2 linked regions of the Catenulispora sp. GP43 genome follow. The protein of the gene in region 1 interacts with the protein of each later gene in a pairwise test. Links are inferred from orthologs where the notes say so. Each region holds a gene or a part of one and is shown in the gene's direction. Other genes may lie near its edges.

Evidence for each region.
Region 2: the proteins of eno (region 1) and rpe interact in binary tests that used the Escherichia coli proteins (3 or more experiments, as listed by UniProt). The link is inferred for Catenulispora sp. GP43 from one-to-one orthologs.

The regions. Positions count from the first base shown.
Region 1 is NZ_JBGCCT010000003.1:132,542-139,863, reverse strand. What follows is about bases 1,702-4,533. They hold eno (phosphopyruvate hydratase), read left to right. Parts: upstream 1,702-2,390; coding sequence 2,391-3,677; downstream 3,678-4,533. Other genes in these bases: ABH926_RS07810 (DNA-binding response regulator), read right to left, coding at 4,337-4,533; ABH926_RS07815 (septum formation initiator family protein), read left to right, coding at 3,737-4,306; ABH926_RS07825 (Clp protease N-terminal domain-containing protein), read left to right, coding at 1,702-2,349. Also shown: ABH926_RS07835 (response regulator), read right to left, coding at 1-50; ABH926_RS07830 (sensor histidine kinase), read right to left, coding at 26-1,372; more of ABH926_RS07825, read left to right, coding at 1,516-1,701; more of ABH926_RS07810, read right to left, coding at 4,534-4,966; ABH926_RS07805 (sensor histidine kinase), read right to left, coding at 5,080-6,384; ABH926_RS07800 (hypothetical protein), read right to left, coding at 6,573-6,809; ABH926_RS07795 (AMP-binding protein), read left to right, coding at 6,863-7,322. UniProt on the Escherichia coli protein: Catalyzes the reversible conversion of 2-phosphoglycerate (2-PG) into phosphoenolpyruvate (PEP). It is essential for the degradation of carbohydrates via glycolysis.
Region 2 is NZ_JBGCCT010000046.1:55,594-62,797, forward strand. The notes cover bases 3,062-5,775. They hold rpe (ribulose-phosphate 3-epimerase), read left to right. Parts: upstream 3,062-3,938; coding sequence 3,939-4,613; downstream 4,614-5,775. Other genes in these bases: ABH926_RS50065 (AMP-binding protein), read right to left, coding at 3,062-3,209; ABH926_RS50070 (helix-turn-helix domain-containing protein), read left to right, coding at 3,368-3,808; ABH926_RS50080 (serine/threonine-protein kinase), read right to left, coding at 4,621-5,775. Outside these bases: ABH926_RS50055 (M1 family metallopeptidase), read left to right, coding at 1-687; ABH926_RS50060 (SDR family oxidoreductase), read left to right, coding at 758-1,528; more of ABH926_RS50065, read right to left, coding at 1,512-3,061; more of ABH926_RS50080, read right to left, coding at 5,776-6,285; ABH926_RS50085 (riboflavin synthase), read left to right, coding at 6,903-7,204. UniProt on the Escherichia coli protein: Catalyzes the reversible epimerization of D-ribulose 5-phosphate to D-xylulose 5-phosphate.

The DNA.
Region 1 (7,322 bases):
CGGAGCAGGACCGCGTCTTCGGCGATCAGGACGCGGATGGCTTGGGACATGGCATCTCCATGATGATCTGGGTCGGTCCCCCGAGCGGGCTGCTGACCGACAGGATGCCATCGAGCGGCGCGATGCGGTCGGACAATCCGGCCAGCCCGCCGCCGGGGCCGGCCTCGGCGCCGCCGACGCCGTTGTCGCCGATGATCATCCGCAGGTTGTCCTCGCGCAGTTCCAGCTCGATCCAGGCCCGGGTGGCGTCCGCGTGCTTGGCCATGTTCGCCAGCGCCTCGGAGGCCACGAAGTACGCCGCCGACTCCACTTCCGGGCTGGGCCGCCAGGGCAGCGCGGCGTCCACCTCCACCGGGACCGGGGAGCGGCCGGCCAGGGCGGACAGCGCCGCGTCCAGGCCGCGGTCGGTCAGCACCGCCGGGTGGATGCCGCGGGCCAGGTCGCGCAGCTCGGTCAGGGCCAGCTTCACGCCCTCGTGCGCCTCGGCGACCAGCTGCGCGGCGGCCGCGGATTCGGCCTCGTCGCCGCTCTTCAGCTTCGACTTCGCCCGGCCCAGGTCCATCGCCAGCGCGACCAGCCGCTGCTGCGCGCCGTCGTGCAGGTCGCGCTCGATGCGGCGGCGCTCGGCCTCCGCGGCGCTGACGGCCTGGCCGCGGGAGGTGCGCAGCGCCGTCTCCCGGCGCGCCAGCTCGGGCCGGCCCAGGCCCAGCAGGGCCCGGCCCAGGCTGGTCTGGGCGCGGGTGGCCAGCTCCAGCACGGTCGGCCCGACGAGCCAGGCGAACACCAGCGAGATGGCGGACAGCGTCAGGATCGACGGCAGGGTGCTGATGTAGTACTCGCTGCCGTAGCCGTGCATCAGCGGGATGCGGTGGTTCGGCAGGGCGCGGTACCAGAACGGCAGCGAGACCGCGCCCAGGGTCAGGACCCAGACGTTGACGACCGCGAGGAACCAGCCGAACCCCAGCGCCGAGGACAGCATCAGGTGCACCAGGTCCCGCCAGGTCGCCGGGTCGGAGACGTGGCCCAGCAGCCGCTGCAGCACGTTGCCGGCCGGGGCCGGCTCGCGGTACGGCTCGGGCACCTGCTCGCCGGTGAGGTTCAGGATCCGAAGCCGCTCGCGCCGGGCGTTCCAGCGCACGCCCGCGATGCCGGCCAGCAGCAGCGGCAGCCCGACGACCACGAGGATCAGCGGCCCGCCGACGACGAGCACCACGGTCAACCAGAGCACCTGGACGAACGCGCTGGCGAACGAGGCCACCAGATAACCCTGCTGACGCAGCGCGCGTCCGGTGAAGGGGCCCTTCAGCAACTCCCCCGGGCCGAGCATCGGCGCGGCGTCCTCAGCCCGCCGGCCGGCAACCTTGGCTCCCACAGTCGTGATCATAGGTCCAGCATCGAGGACTGCGGCGGGGATTCCGATGGGGGTGGCCCTACTCTTCGCGGAGGCCGGCCCCCCGGCGCCAGCACCGTCAACCTTTCCTTGACGCGCGCGAACCGTCAAGGCAGTCTTGACGCATGGAAGAGCTCCCGACCCTCCCGGCCCTGATCGCCCGCGTGGAGTCCGGACATCCGGCCTCCGATCCGCTCGCCCGCCTCGCCGACGCCGTCGAGACCGCGGACGCCGTCTCCGCCCTCGCCGACCACCTCGTCGGGCACTTCGTCGACCAGGCCCGGGCCGCTGGCGCCTCCTGGGCGCAGATCGGCGTCGCGCTCGGCGTCTCCAAGCAGGCCGTGCAGCAGCGCTTCGTGCCGCGCGAGCCGGCCACCGTCGCCGACTTCGACATCGACCGGCAACGCTTCAGCCGCTTCACCGGCCGTTGCGTGAACTGCGTCCTGGCCGCCGAGAAGGCCGCCTCCGAGGCCCGAGCCGACAGCGTCTCTCCGATGCACCTGCTCGCCGGCCTGTTCGCCGAGCCCGAGTCGGTGGCCGTCCGGGCCATCGCCGACGGGGGCGTCAACCCGGTCCGGGTCCGGGTCGCCGCACAGTTCCTGCCCGCGGGGGCCGCCGCGCCCGACCCGAACGACGCCGGGCCCGTCCCCTCCGACCGGCCGCCAGGCGGATCACTGCCCTTCACCTCGGACGCCCGCAAGGTCTTCGACCTCGCCGTCCGGGCCGCCCTCGGCCTCGGCCACAACTACATCGGCACAGAACACCTTCTCCTGGCGCTCGCGACGGATCCCGACTCCGAGTCGGCCCGGCTTCTGGCCTTCTTCGGTCTCACCCGAGACGGCCTCAGCGCCTCTGTTCAGCGCCTGCTCGGCGAATTCGTGGCGAACAGCGCGCGCCGCGACCCCGCCGTCTCACCCCTCGACCCTGCTGAGCACGGTGCCCGGCCTGCCGAAGGATAGGCTCTGGAGCGAAACCAACAGAGCTGAAGGAGAGATGCGACGTGGCGTCCATCGAAGCCATCAACGCGCGGGAGATCCTGGACTCGCGCGGCAACCCGACCGTCGAGGTCGAGGTGCTCCTGGAAGACGGCAGCTTCGCCCGCGCGGCGGTGCCCTCCGGCGCCTCCACCGGTGCCTTCGAGGCCGTGGAGCTGCGTGACGGCGACACGGCCCGCTACGGCGGCAAGGGTGTCGAGCGCGCCGTGCAGGGCGTGCTGGACGAGATCTACCCGGCGGTCGTCGGCGAGGACGCCTCCGACCAGCGGCTGATCGACCAGGCGATGATCGACCTGGACGCCACGCCGAACAAGGCGCGCCTGGGCGCCAACGCGATCCTCGGCGTCTCGCTGGCCGTGGCCAAGGCCGCCGCCGAGTCCGCCGAGCTGCCGCTGTTCCGCTACCTCGGCGGCCCGAACGCGCACACCCTGCCGGTGCCGATGATGAACATCCTCAACGGCGGCGCGCACGCGGACTCCAACGTGGACATCCAGGAGTTCATGATCGCCCCGATCGGCGCGTCCAGCTTCCGCGAGGCGCTGCGCTGGGGCGCGGAGGTCTACCACGCGCTGAAGTCCGTGCTGAAGGAGCAGGGCCTGAACACCGGCCTGGGCGACGAGGGCGGCTTCGCGCCGAACCTGCCGTCCAACCGCGAGGCGCTGGACCTGATCCTGGTCGCGATCGAGAAGGCCGGCTACGTGCCCGGCCGCGACATCGCGCTGGCGCTGGACGTCGCCGCGTCCGAGTTCTACAAGGACGGCGCCTACCAGTTCGAGGGCAAGTCCCGCAGCGCCTCGGAGATGACCGACTACTACGCCGAGCTGGTCGACGCCTACCCGCTGGTGTCCATCGAGGACCCGCTGTTCGAGGACGACTGGGACGGCTGGAAGATCCTCACCGACCGCCTGGGCGCCAAGGTGCAGATCGTCGGCGACGACCTGTTCGTCACCAACCCCGAGCGCCTCGCCCGCGGCATCGCCGGCGGCCAGGCCAACGCGCTGCTGGTGAAGGTGAACCAGATCGGCACCCTGACCGAGACCTTCGACGCCGTGCAGCTGGCGCACCGCAACGGCTACCGCTGCATGATGTCGCACCGCTCCGGCGAGACCGAGGACACCACGATCGCCGACCTGGCCGTCGCGGTGGACTGCGGCCAGATCAAGACCGGCGCCCCGGCCCGCTCGGACCGCGTCGCCAAGTACAACCAGCTGCTGCGCATCGAGGAGGAGCTGGACGACGCCGCGCGCTACGCGGGCGGCTCGGCCTTCCCGCGCTTCACGCACGAGGGCTGACACCCTCGACCGTCGGCTGATACCGCCTGCCCCGACCGGCAGGCGGTATGGTCGCAGGCATGAGACCGGCAAGCCAGGGTCCGGCACCCCGGCGCTTGAGCGCGGTCCCGACGCAACGGCAGGACGCCGCGTCGGGACCTTCGCGTTCCTCCGGCTCGCGCTCCGGCGACGGGGGCCCGGGATCGGGCGGCCCGAACAAGAAGCGGACGCGCTACACCGCGCGCGCGGCGATTCTGATGCTGGTGCTGTGCGCGCTCGTGCTGGCCCTGGCCTATCCGCTGCAGCAGTACTTCTCGCAGAGCTCGCAGATCGACCAGCTCAAGCAGCAGAACGCGGACAAGCGTGCCGAGGTCGACCAGCTCGAGCAGCAGCTGGCGCAGTGGCAGGACCCGGACTACGTCAAGATCCAGGCCCGGCTCCGGCTGCACTACGTGTTCCCCGGCGAGACCGGTCTGCGGCTCCTCGGGGCCGGGGACGCGGCCAGCGGCGGCCCGGACGGGACCACGGGCCCCTCGCAGGGCTCCAGCGCCTGGTACGCGCAGCTGTGGAACTCTGTGACGGCCGCGACCGGTGCGCCGCCGTCCTCGCCATCCTCGCCGTCCTCGCCGACCTCGGCGACCGGCCGCTGAGCCTCGGTCAGGGCGCTTCTGTCGCGACTCTTACGGCGTGACCCCGAGGTACTTCAGCACCGCAAGCACCCGCCGGTGGTCCTCGTCCGCCGGCGGCAGCCCCAGCTTCGTGAAGATGTTACTGATGTGCTTCTCCACCGAGCTGTCGGCGAGCACCAGCTGCTTGCCGATCGCGGCGTTCGAGCGGCCCTCGGCCATCAGCCCCAGCACCTCGCGCTCGCGGGCGGTCAGCGCGTCGGTGGGCCGGGAGCCGAGCAGCTGGACCACGACCTCCGGGTCCAGCACCGTGCCGCCGGCGGCGATCTTGGCCAGCGCCTCGACGAACTCGCTGACGTCGGCGACCCGCTCCTTGAGCAGATAGCCGACGCCGGAGACCCGGCCGCTGAACAGATCGCGGGCGTAGCGGGTCTCCACGTACTGCGAGAACAGCAGCACCCCGACGTCCGGGTGGCTCCTGCGCAGCTCCATCGCGGCGCGCAGGCCCTCGTCGGTGTGCGTCGGCGGCATCCGGATGTCCAGCACCACCGCGTCCGGCGGGTCGGCGGCGACCGCGGCCAGCAGCTCGTCCGCGTTCGGGACGGCGGCCAGTACCTCGTGGCCGCGCTTGGTGAGGATCTGGACCAAACCGTCCCTCAGGACGCCGGAGTCTTCGGCGATCATGATGCGCACGGGCTGGTTCTCCTTCGGCGGGCGGTCCTCAACCCGTCCGAAGATAGCCGAAACGCGCGGAGCAGGCCGGACCCCGCTGAGTCCGGCCGGCCCCGCCCCGGGCGTCACACGTGCATCGGGAGCTTCACCACGACCCGGGTCGGGCCGCCCTGAGGGCTGTCCACCTCCAGCGACCCCTCCACCGTCCGCACCCGGTCCAGCAGCCCGGCCAGGCCGCCGCCGTAGCCGACGTGGGCGCCGCCGCGGCCGTCGTCCTCGACGAGCAGGGTCAGCTTCCCGTCCTCCTGCACCACCGACATCGCCGCCCGGGACGGGGCGCCGTGCTTGGCCGCGTTGGTCAGCAGTTCGGCGGCGCAGAAGTAGGTGATGGTCTCGATCGCCCGGTCCGGCCGCTCGGCCAGCGCCACGTTCACCGTCACCGGCATCGCCGAGCGGGCCGCCAGCGTGCCCAGCGCGTCCCGCAGGCCGTTGTCCAGCGCCGCCGGGTGGATCCCGCGGGCCAGGTCCCGAAGTTCGTTGATGGCCTGCTTGGCGTTGCGGTGCGCGGTGTCGATCAGCGCCCGGGTCTCGATCAGGTCCAGTTCGGCACCGCCGCCGGTGGCGTCCAGGTTCTCCTTGGCCTCGCCGAGCTGCATGGCCAGCGCGACCAGCTGGGCCTGCGCGCCGTCGTGCAGGTCGCGCTCGATCCGGCGCAGCCGCGCGGCCGAGTCGTCCACGGCGTGCGCGCGGCTCACGGTCAGCTCCTCGACCCGGCGCTCGCTGCTGGTCGGGCCGAGCAGCCCGCGCATCAGCAGGGTGTCCAGCCAGAGCCAGAACTTCAGCAGCCAGACCGCGGCGTACACCCACACCACGCCGGCCGCCGTGACCAGCAGCGCACGCGGCCAGGTGTCGAAGTAGAACCCGTCGCCGAGCTGGAGGGCCGAGTGGTGCACGACGCCGTGGCTGTCCTTGTTCTGCACGTCGAACACCGACCACCAGATCGGATAGGCGACCATGACCATGCCCTCGACCACGCCCAGGCCGAGGGTTGCCAGGTACGCCACGCCCAGCGGGAAGCGCAGCAGCAGGTAGGCCTGAGCGCGCCAGGCCGCCAGGTCGCCGAGCGCCGCGCCGAGCTTGGCCAGCAGCCCGTGCGCGGTGCGCCAGCGGGCGTTCGGCAGCGGGGCCTCGATGTCCACGCCGAGCAGCCGGTCCGCCATCGCGCGCTGCACGCCGCCGTACTTCTTGGCCAGGAAGATCGCCGTGGCGATCAGCGGCAGGCCGATGAAGGTGAAGGACAACGCGCCGCCGACGGACAGCGTGACCACCACGTAGACGAAACCCGCGATCCCGAGCGGCGCACTGAGCAGGGCGAACAGATACTGGCGTGCGGTCCGCCCCGACACCGGGCTCAACAGGAAACGCTTCATGGGAAAAGCTTCGCCGATCATGGGACGGCCGCCCACGGTGCGGCCTCGGAACTTCAACCCCCGGTTATCCCTACCATCATCGCCCAGCCGCCGACGGGTCCCGCCACCCGGTCCCGCCACCGGGTCGCGCCACCGGGTCGCGCCGCCGGGTCGCGCCACCGGCCCGGGACGGCCGCCGGACGCCGAGGTCAGGAGGGGCGCGCGGGATTGGTGGTGGACGCCGTCCAGGTCAGCTTCTCCACCCGGGTCTGGCCGCCGGCCCGGTCCACCTCGGGCACCAGGTCGCAGAAGCGCTCCAGCGCCGCGCTCAGCGCGGTGGCCAGGGATGCGCTGGCCTGGACCGTCTCCACACCGCTTTCCGCCGCCCACTTGTCGGCATCCACCGTCACTCGGACTTTGACCGTCGCCGATACGTTCACGTCCACGCACTCAGGGTAACCTCTTGCGGCCTCACGCGGGATGGCCTTCTATACGCGACATGGCCACGGTCGCGGAGTTGATCGGCGAACAGTCGCGGCACCCGGGCCCGGGGCTGCTCGGCCCCGGCGGCCTGCGGTATCAGCACTCCGAGATCGCGGCGCAGGCGGCCACCAGGGCCGCCCTGTTCGGCGACCGGCACCGCCGGGGCATGCAGCCGCATATCGGGGTCCTGCTGGGCAACACCGACGAGTTCGTGTTCTGGCTCTCGGCCGCGGCGCTCGCCGGGGCGGCGCTGGTCGGCGTGAACCCCACGCGCCGTGGCGCCGAGCTGGCGCGCGACATCCGGCACGCGGAGTGCGAGCTGCTGGTGACGTCCCGCGGCCACCTGCCGCTGCTGGCCGGCTTGGGTCTGGAGGACCTGCCGCTGCTGGTGGTCGACGAGCCGGCGTACGCCGAGGCGCTGGCGCCGTACCGGGGCGCGAAGGCCGCGCAGGTCGTGCCGGTGGCGCCGGTCACCG
Region 2 (7,204 bases), on another replicon or contig:
GACTTCTCCTGGTCCGCCGGTGCGTTCCACCACGACAGCATGGTCAGCTCCACCGGCGTGGAGGTCGACGCCTACTGGCCGAACTCCGAAAGCGACTCCAACTGCCAGAACCTGATGCGCTACGCGGCCCAGGCCCTGGACTCCTACTCCGCGCGCTTCGGCGCTTATCCCTACCCGCGCTTCACGATCGTCTTCGACGAGTTCGGCTCCGCCTTCGACGGGATGGAGTACCCGAACTACGTCCTGGCCTCCGCCTATGAGGGAGCGGTCGCGCACGAGGTCGCGCACCAGTGGTGGTTCGCCCTCGTCGGCGACGACCAGTACCGGCACCCGTGGCTCGACGAGGCGTTCGCGGAGTACAGCGCCGAGGAGTTCCAGGATTCGACGACACCGGCGCACAACTGTGACTGGATCGCCTCCGACGAGCGCATGGACGCCTCCATGGACACCTACGAGAGCGCCGGCGACACCCTCTACCACGACGCCGTCTACCACGAGGGCACGTGCATGCTCTTCGACCTGGAGCACACCATCGGCCGCGACGCCATGGACCGGATGCTACGCGGGCTCGTCACCGGGTTCGAGTACGGAGTGGAGCGGCCCGCGGACGTTCGCGCGATGGCGCAGAGCGTGTCGGGGCGCGACCTGTCGGCGTTCTGGGCCAAGTGGCGGAACACCGGCGACTGACGGTGGGGGTCGGTGTATGACGCCAAAAACGCGTTGACCCCCTCCGCCACCGCCACCAGACTGCTCGCTCATGACGCAGCATCAGCGCCCTGTCGCGCTCGTGACCGGAGTCGGCAGGCGGGTCGGGATCGGCGCGGCGATCGTGGAGACGCTGGCCCGCGACGGCTGGGACATCGGGCTCACCTACTGGCGTGCCTACGACGACCGCATGGACTGGGGCCGCGATGAGGAGGCGCTCGCGGCCATCACCGCGGACGCGCAGGCCCGCGGCGCGCGGGTCCACGCGGTCGAGGCGGACCTGGCGCTCGCCGAGACGCCGGAGGCGGTTTTCGCCGACGTGCGCGGTGCGCTGGGGGACGTCACGGCCCTGGTGATGGCGCACTGCGAGTCCGTGAACTCCTCGATCATGGACACCTCCGTGGAGGCGTGGGACCGGCACTTCGCGGTCAACGCGCGGGCGTCGTGGCTGCTGGTGCGCGAGTACGCCAAGGGCTTCGCCGGTCCGCACGGCGCCGGTCGGATCATCGCTTTGACCAGCGACGCCATCGTCCACAACCTGCCCTACGGGGCCAGCAAGGGCGCGCTGGACCGGCTCATGCTGGCCGCCGCGGTGGAGCTGCGCGAGCTCGGGGTGAGCGCCAACGCCGTCGATCCGGGGCCGACGCAGACCGGCTGGATGGACGACAACCTCGAGACCTACATCAGAGAACACACTCCGCTGGGACGCAACGGCGTTCCCTCGGACTGCGCGGAGCTTGTCGCGTTCCTGTGCTCCGCGCGCGGCGGCTGGATCAACGGACAGGTGCTGAACTCGGACGGCGGCTTCACCGCGGCCCGGTAGGGCCGGTGGGGCCGGTGGGGCCGGTGGCGAGCCCGAGGATCTCCACCGCCTGCTCCCGCATCTCCACCTTGCGCACCTTCCCGGTGACCGTCATGGGGAACCCGTCCACGACGTGCACATAGCGCGGGATCTTGAAGTGCGCGAGGTGTCCCTCGCAGAACGCGTGGACGTCCTCGGCGGTCAGCGGCTGCGCGCCGGGCCGCAGGCGGACCCAGGCCATCAGCTCCTCGCCGTACTTCTCGTCGGGGACTCCGATCACCTGGACGTCCTCCACGTCTGGATGCGCGTAGAGGAACTCCTCCACCTCGCGCGGATAGACGTTCTCACCGCCGCGGATCACCATGTCCTTGATGCGGCCGACGATGGCCACGTAGCCGTCGGCATCCATCTGCGCGAGGTCGCCGGTGTGCATCCAGCCGTCGGCGTCCACGGCCTCGGCGGTGCGCTCGGGCTCGTCCCAGTAGCCGAGCATGACGCTGTAGCCGCGGGTGCACAGCTCTCCGGGCTCGTCGGTGCCGAGGGTGGCGCCGCTGCCCGGGTCGACGATCTTGATCTCGACATGCGGGTGGACGCGGCCGACGGTGGCCACGCGGCGCTCCAGGCTGTCGTCGCGGCGGGTCTGGGTGGAGACCGGGGAGGTCTCGGTCATGCCGTAGGCGATGGTCACGTCCGTCATGCCCATCTCGCCGATGACCCGCTTCATCACCTCGACCGGGCACGGCGAGCCGGCCATGACGCCGGTGCGCAGGGAACTGAGGTCGTAGGTACCCGGGGACTTCTCCAGGAGCGCCAACTCCGCGATGAACATGGTGGGAACGCCATAGAGGACCGTGCAGTGTTCCTCGGAGACCGCGCGCAGGGTGTCGGCGGGGTCGAACAGCTGGCCGGGCAGCACCATGCAGGCGCCGTGGCTGGTGGCTCCGAGGTTGCCCATCACCATGCCGAAGCAGTGGTACAGCGGTACCGGTAGGCAGACGCGGTCCTCGTGCGTCCAGCCCTGGACTTCGGCGACCATGAAGCCGTTGCCCAGGACGTTGCGGTGCGACAGCGTCGCGCCCTTGGGGAATCCTGTGGTGCCGGATGTGTACTGGATGTCCACCGGGTCGTCGGGGTGCAGGCGGCTCTCGCGTTCGGCGAGCGCCGAGGCGGGCACCGTCGCGCCGCCCTCGACGAAGGTGGTCCAGCCGGGGGTGCCGATGTAGACGACGTCCTGGAGCTCGGGGCAGTCCTCGCGCACCGCGTTCACCATGGCGACGTAGTCGCTCGACTTCACCTGGGTGGCGGCGAACAGCAGGCTGGCCCCGGACTGCTTGAGGGTGAAGCGGATCTCGTGGACCCGGTACGCCGGGTTGAGGTTCACCAGTATCGCGCCGATCTTCGCCGCCGCGTACTGCACCAGGACCCATTCCGCACAGTTCGGCGACCAGATCCCCACCCGGTCGCCCTTGGCGACGCCGGCCGCGAGCATTCCGCGGGCCAGGTCCGTGACGGCCGTGTCGAACTCGGAGTACGTCCAGCGCCGGCCGGTCGCTGACTCCACCAGGGCGTCGCGCCCGGGGTGGGCGGCCGCGATCCGCGCCAGGTTCGCACCGATGGTCTCCTCCGGCAGAGGCGGGGAGTCGGGGCCCTTGCGGTGGGCTTCGAGGGCTTCGTCCCGGCTGCCAGCGTCGTTGCCGATCATGCCGTCTCACCTGCGCTTCTTCTGGGTTTCCTCTGGAGTCGACGTCAGGATTCGACACTAGTGGGTCGGTGCGGCGGCGTCGATGGGCCGCGCTGAGAGACACTCTCAGGGGCACGCGGTAATCTCCGAGTCAAGAGGTGTCTGCGATCGGAGGTGTGATGCGACAGGACAAGGGCTGGCTTCCCGGCCCTGACGCGCGGCCCACCAGGGCCCTGGCGCTGCTGATCACCGGCCTGACCGACGACGCGGTGGCGCGCCGGCTGGCGGTGAGCCGTCGGACGGTGCAGCGCGCGGTGCGGGACCTGATGGACGCCGCCGGCGCCCGGACCCGTATGCAGCTCGGCCACCACGCCGCCTGCGTCGGGCTGCCGATCCCCGATCTGCCGTCCGCGGTGGAGCCCCGGGACCGGCCGGCCCCGGCGGACCTGCGGCTGCTGGCGCTGCTGCTGGCCGACGCGCGGGTGGACCGCGTGCTCGGGGTCAGCCCGCGCAGCGTCGAGCGTGAGGTGCGGCGGCTGATGACGCTGGCCGGGGCGAAGAGCCGGGTGCAGCTGGGGTGGCTGGCGACGCGGTGGGGTTGGTTGCAGGGCGCGGATTGAGGGCGCGGACCGGCGACACAGACCGGCGACACAGACCGGCGACACAGACCGGCGACACAGACTGAAGTCATCCGGCGGCGGTGATCACGCTCGCGCGTTCCGCACCCCGCCGATCTGCCAGACTTTCCTCATGAGTCCCGTCCAGATCTCCCCGTCCATCCTCTCGGCCGACTTCGCGCGCCTGGCCGAGGAGGTCACCGCGGTCCCGTCGGCCGACTGGATCCACGTCGACGTGATGGACAACCACTTCGTGCCGAACCTGACGCTGGGGCTGCCGGTGGTGGAGGCGCTGGTGAAGGCCTCGCCGCGGCCGCTGGACTGCCACCTGATGATCGCCGACCCGGACCGCTGGGCGCCGGGCTACGCCGAGGCCGGGGCGGGCAGCGTCACCTTCCACGTGGAGGCCGCGCACGCGCCGATCCGGCTGGCGCGCGCCATCCGCTCGGCCGGGGCGCGGGCCGGGATGGCGCTGAAGCCGGCTACGCCGATCGAGCCGTACGAGGACATGTTGGCGGAGCTGGACATGGTCCTGCTGATGACCGTGGAGCCGGGCTTCGGCGGGCAGAAGTTCCTGGACGTGGTGCTGCCCAAGATCCGGCGCACGCGGCAGATGATCGACCGGCACGGCGGGTCGGTGTGGCTGCAGATCGACGGCGGCGTCGCCGCGGACACCATCGAGCGCTGCGCCGAGGCCGGGGCCGACGTGTTCGTCGCCGGCTCCGCGGTCTACGGCGCGGAGGACCCGGACCGGGCGATCCAGGCGCTGCGTGCCCAGGCCGAGGCGGCCGGCGCGCGGGTTGCCTGAGACAGCCTCACTGTGCCGGAGCCGCGGCCCCGGCTTCTTCAAGGGGCCGGACGAGGCAGAAGCTGACCGAGGATCCGGTTTCCACGTCCGCGTGGCCGAGGGCGTGGAACTTCTTGCAGACGTCCGGGTCGGCCTGGTCCTCGCGGGCGGTGACCCGGCGGCCGTCGGCGCTGGACCGGGCCTTCGCCGCGGACAGGGTGCCCGTGATGTGGCCGGCGGAGTCCACCTTGACGAAGTCGCCGGCCTTGACGCTGCTCACGTCGAACGACGAGGTCCGCATAGTCGCGAACAGCACGCCGCCGATCGTCGCCAGGACCAGCAGCGCCAGTATCACGGCGCGCGGCCGCAACCGTGCCGGCTGCCGGACCGGCGCGCCGGAGTTGTGCGGGCGCGGCACGGGGCGCTGACCGGTGCCGGTGGGCCGGCGCTGTTCGGGGCCCGGCCCCGGCCCCTGCCCCTGGACGCGTCGCCGCTGATCCGTGTTCTGCGACAGGCGGTTGCCGGTGTCGCTCGGCCGCCGCGGGGGGACGCCGGCCTGCCTGCCCGGCCCACCTGGTCCACCTGGTCCATCTGGTCCGCCGGAGCCTGCCGAGCCGGCCGTTCTGCTTGACCCGGTCGGTCCGCCGGCCCCGCCCGACCAGCCTGAGCTACGCGACCCGCCCGACCCGCGCGGCGTGGTCGTTCCGTGTGCTGTGCCCGAACCGTGTGCTACGCCGGGACCGTGCGACGTCCCCGAACCTCGCGAGGTGGTCACCGCCGACCCGCGCCCGGACGGAGTGCCCGGCCGGTACGGCGTACCGGCCGTCGGCGCCGCGAGCGTCCGATCCACCGCCGCCGTCCGCTCCACCGGCGCCGCCTCCCGCGCCGCGAGCAGCGTCCGCGCCTGCGCGATCCCGGCCCGGGCCCCGGGCTCCTTCTCCAGCAGCCCGGTGATCAGCGGTGTCAGCCGCCCGGCCCGCACCGGCGCCGGGGCCTCGTCCAGGATCACCGCGGTCAGCGTCCCGGTCGCGGTCTCCCGGTGGAAGGGCGAGAAGCCCTCGACCGCCTGGAACAGCGTCACGCCGAGCGAGAACAGGTCGCTGATGGCCAGTCCCTCGGTGCCGCGGGCCCGCTCCGGCGCGATGTACTCCACCGATCCCAGGAAGCTGCCGGCCGCGGTCAGCGCGGTGTCGGTGTCGCCGATCGCGATGCCGAAGTCGGTCAGCAGCACCTGTCCGTCGTCGGCCAGCATCACGTTCGCCGGCTTCACGTCGCGGTGCACGATCCCGGCGGCGTGCGCCGCCTCCAGCGCGTCCAGCAGCGCGCCGGCGACCAGGGTCGCGTGCGGCACGGACAGCGGGCCGAACGCCTCGACGTGCTCCTCCAGCGTGTGGCCGGCGACCAGCTGCATCACGGTCCACGGCACGCCGTCCTCGACCACCACGTCGTGCACGGCCACCACGTTCGGGTGGTCGCGCAGCCGGGCCGCGTTGCGGGCCTCGCGCTCGGCGCGGCGCAGGCGGTCGTCGGCGTCGGGCCCGGCGGCCGGCAGGTAGACCTCCTTGACCGCGACCTCGATGCGCAGCGCCTCGTCGGAGGCGCGCCAGACCCGGCCCATGCCGCCGGAGCCGAGCCGTGCCAGCAGCCGGTACCGGCCGCCGACCAGCTGCCCCGGCTCTGCCTGTCCAGCCATGCGCGTCCCCCCGGATCAGTGGTTTGTGTCGAGCTCAGGCTACGTGCTCATGCTTGCCGGGTGAGCCTACTGGCTGCGAAGTCAAAGGAGCGTTCACCCCAGTCCGCGCCGGTGTTCGCCCCACCGAACGATCTCGATCCCTGAGACGGGCGGCGGCGTGCGGCTATCCGGTAAAAATAGAACGTGTTACAGTTCTACGTGGAGCCAGGGGTGATGCGCACCACGCCCGGACCGCCCGGGAATGAATCGCGTGGCACACTGGTTCAGAACGACGAACGCGTGCTCCGGGGTCGGTGGAATTCCGAACCGGCGGTGACAGTCCGCGAACCGCTCGTTCGCTTCGGCGAACGGGTGGCCGATCCGGTGGAATTCCGGGACCGACGGTTAAAGTCCGGATGGGAGGCTGCACGCGACGGGCGTGCCGCCTCGCCGTGTCCGCACGGGACCGGCGCCGGTTCACGTCCCGTCGCGGCGTTCGCGACGGCTGCCGCCGATCTGGCGGAGTATGCCGTGGCGCGCCGCCTCCCCTCACGCACCCCCCTTCCCGGAGCCCGGGTTCGACAGGTTCGAACCGAGTGCCGACCGGCACGCGGATGAGGCGGATAGGGGAGCACACCGTGTTCACAGGCATCGTCGAAGAGCTCGGCCGCGTCGTCGCGCTGGACGTGGAGGGCGACTCCGCACGGCTGCGGGTGGCCGGACCGCTGGTCACCTCGGACGCCGAGCACGGCTCCTCGATCGCCGTCAACGGCGTGTGTCTGACCGTCATCGAGGCCGCCGACCAGGCCGCGCAGGCCGGGGAGTTCACCGCCGACGTGATGGCCGAGACCCTCGAGAAGTCCAGCCTCGGCGACCTCAAGCCCGGCGACCCGGTCAACCTCGAGCGCCCGATGAAGCTCGGCGCGCGCCTGGGCGGGCA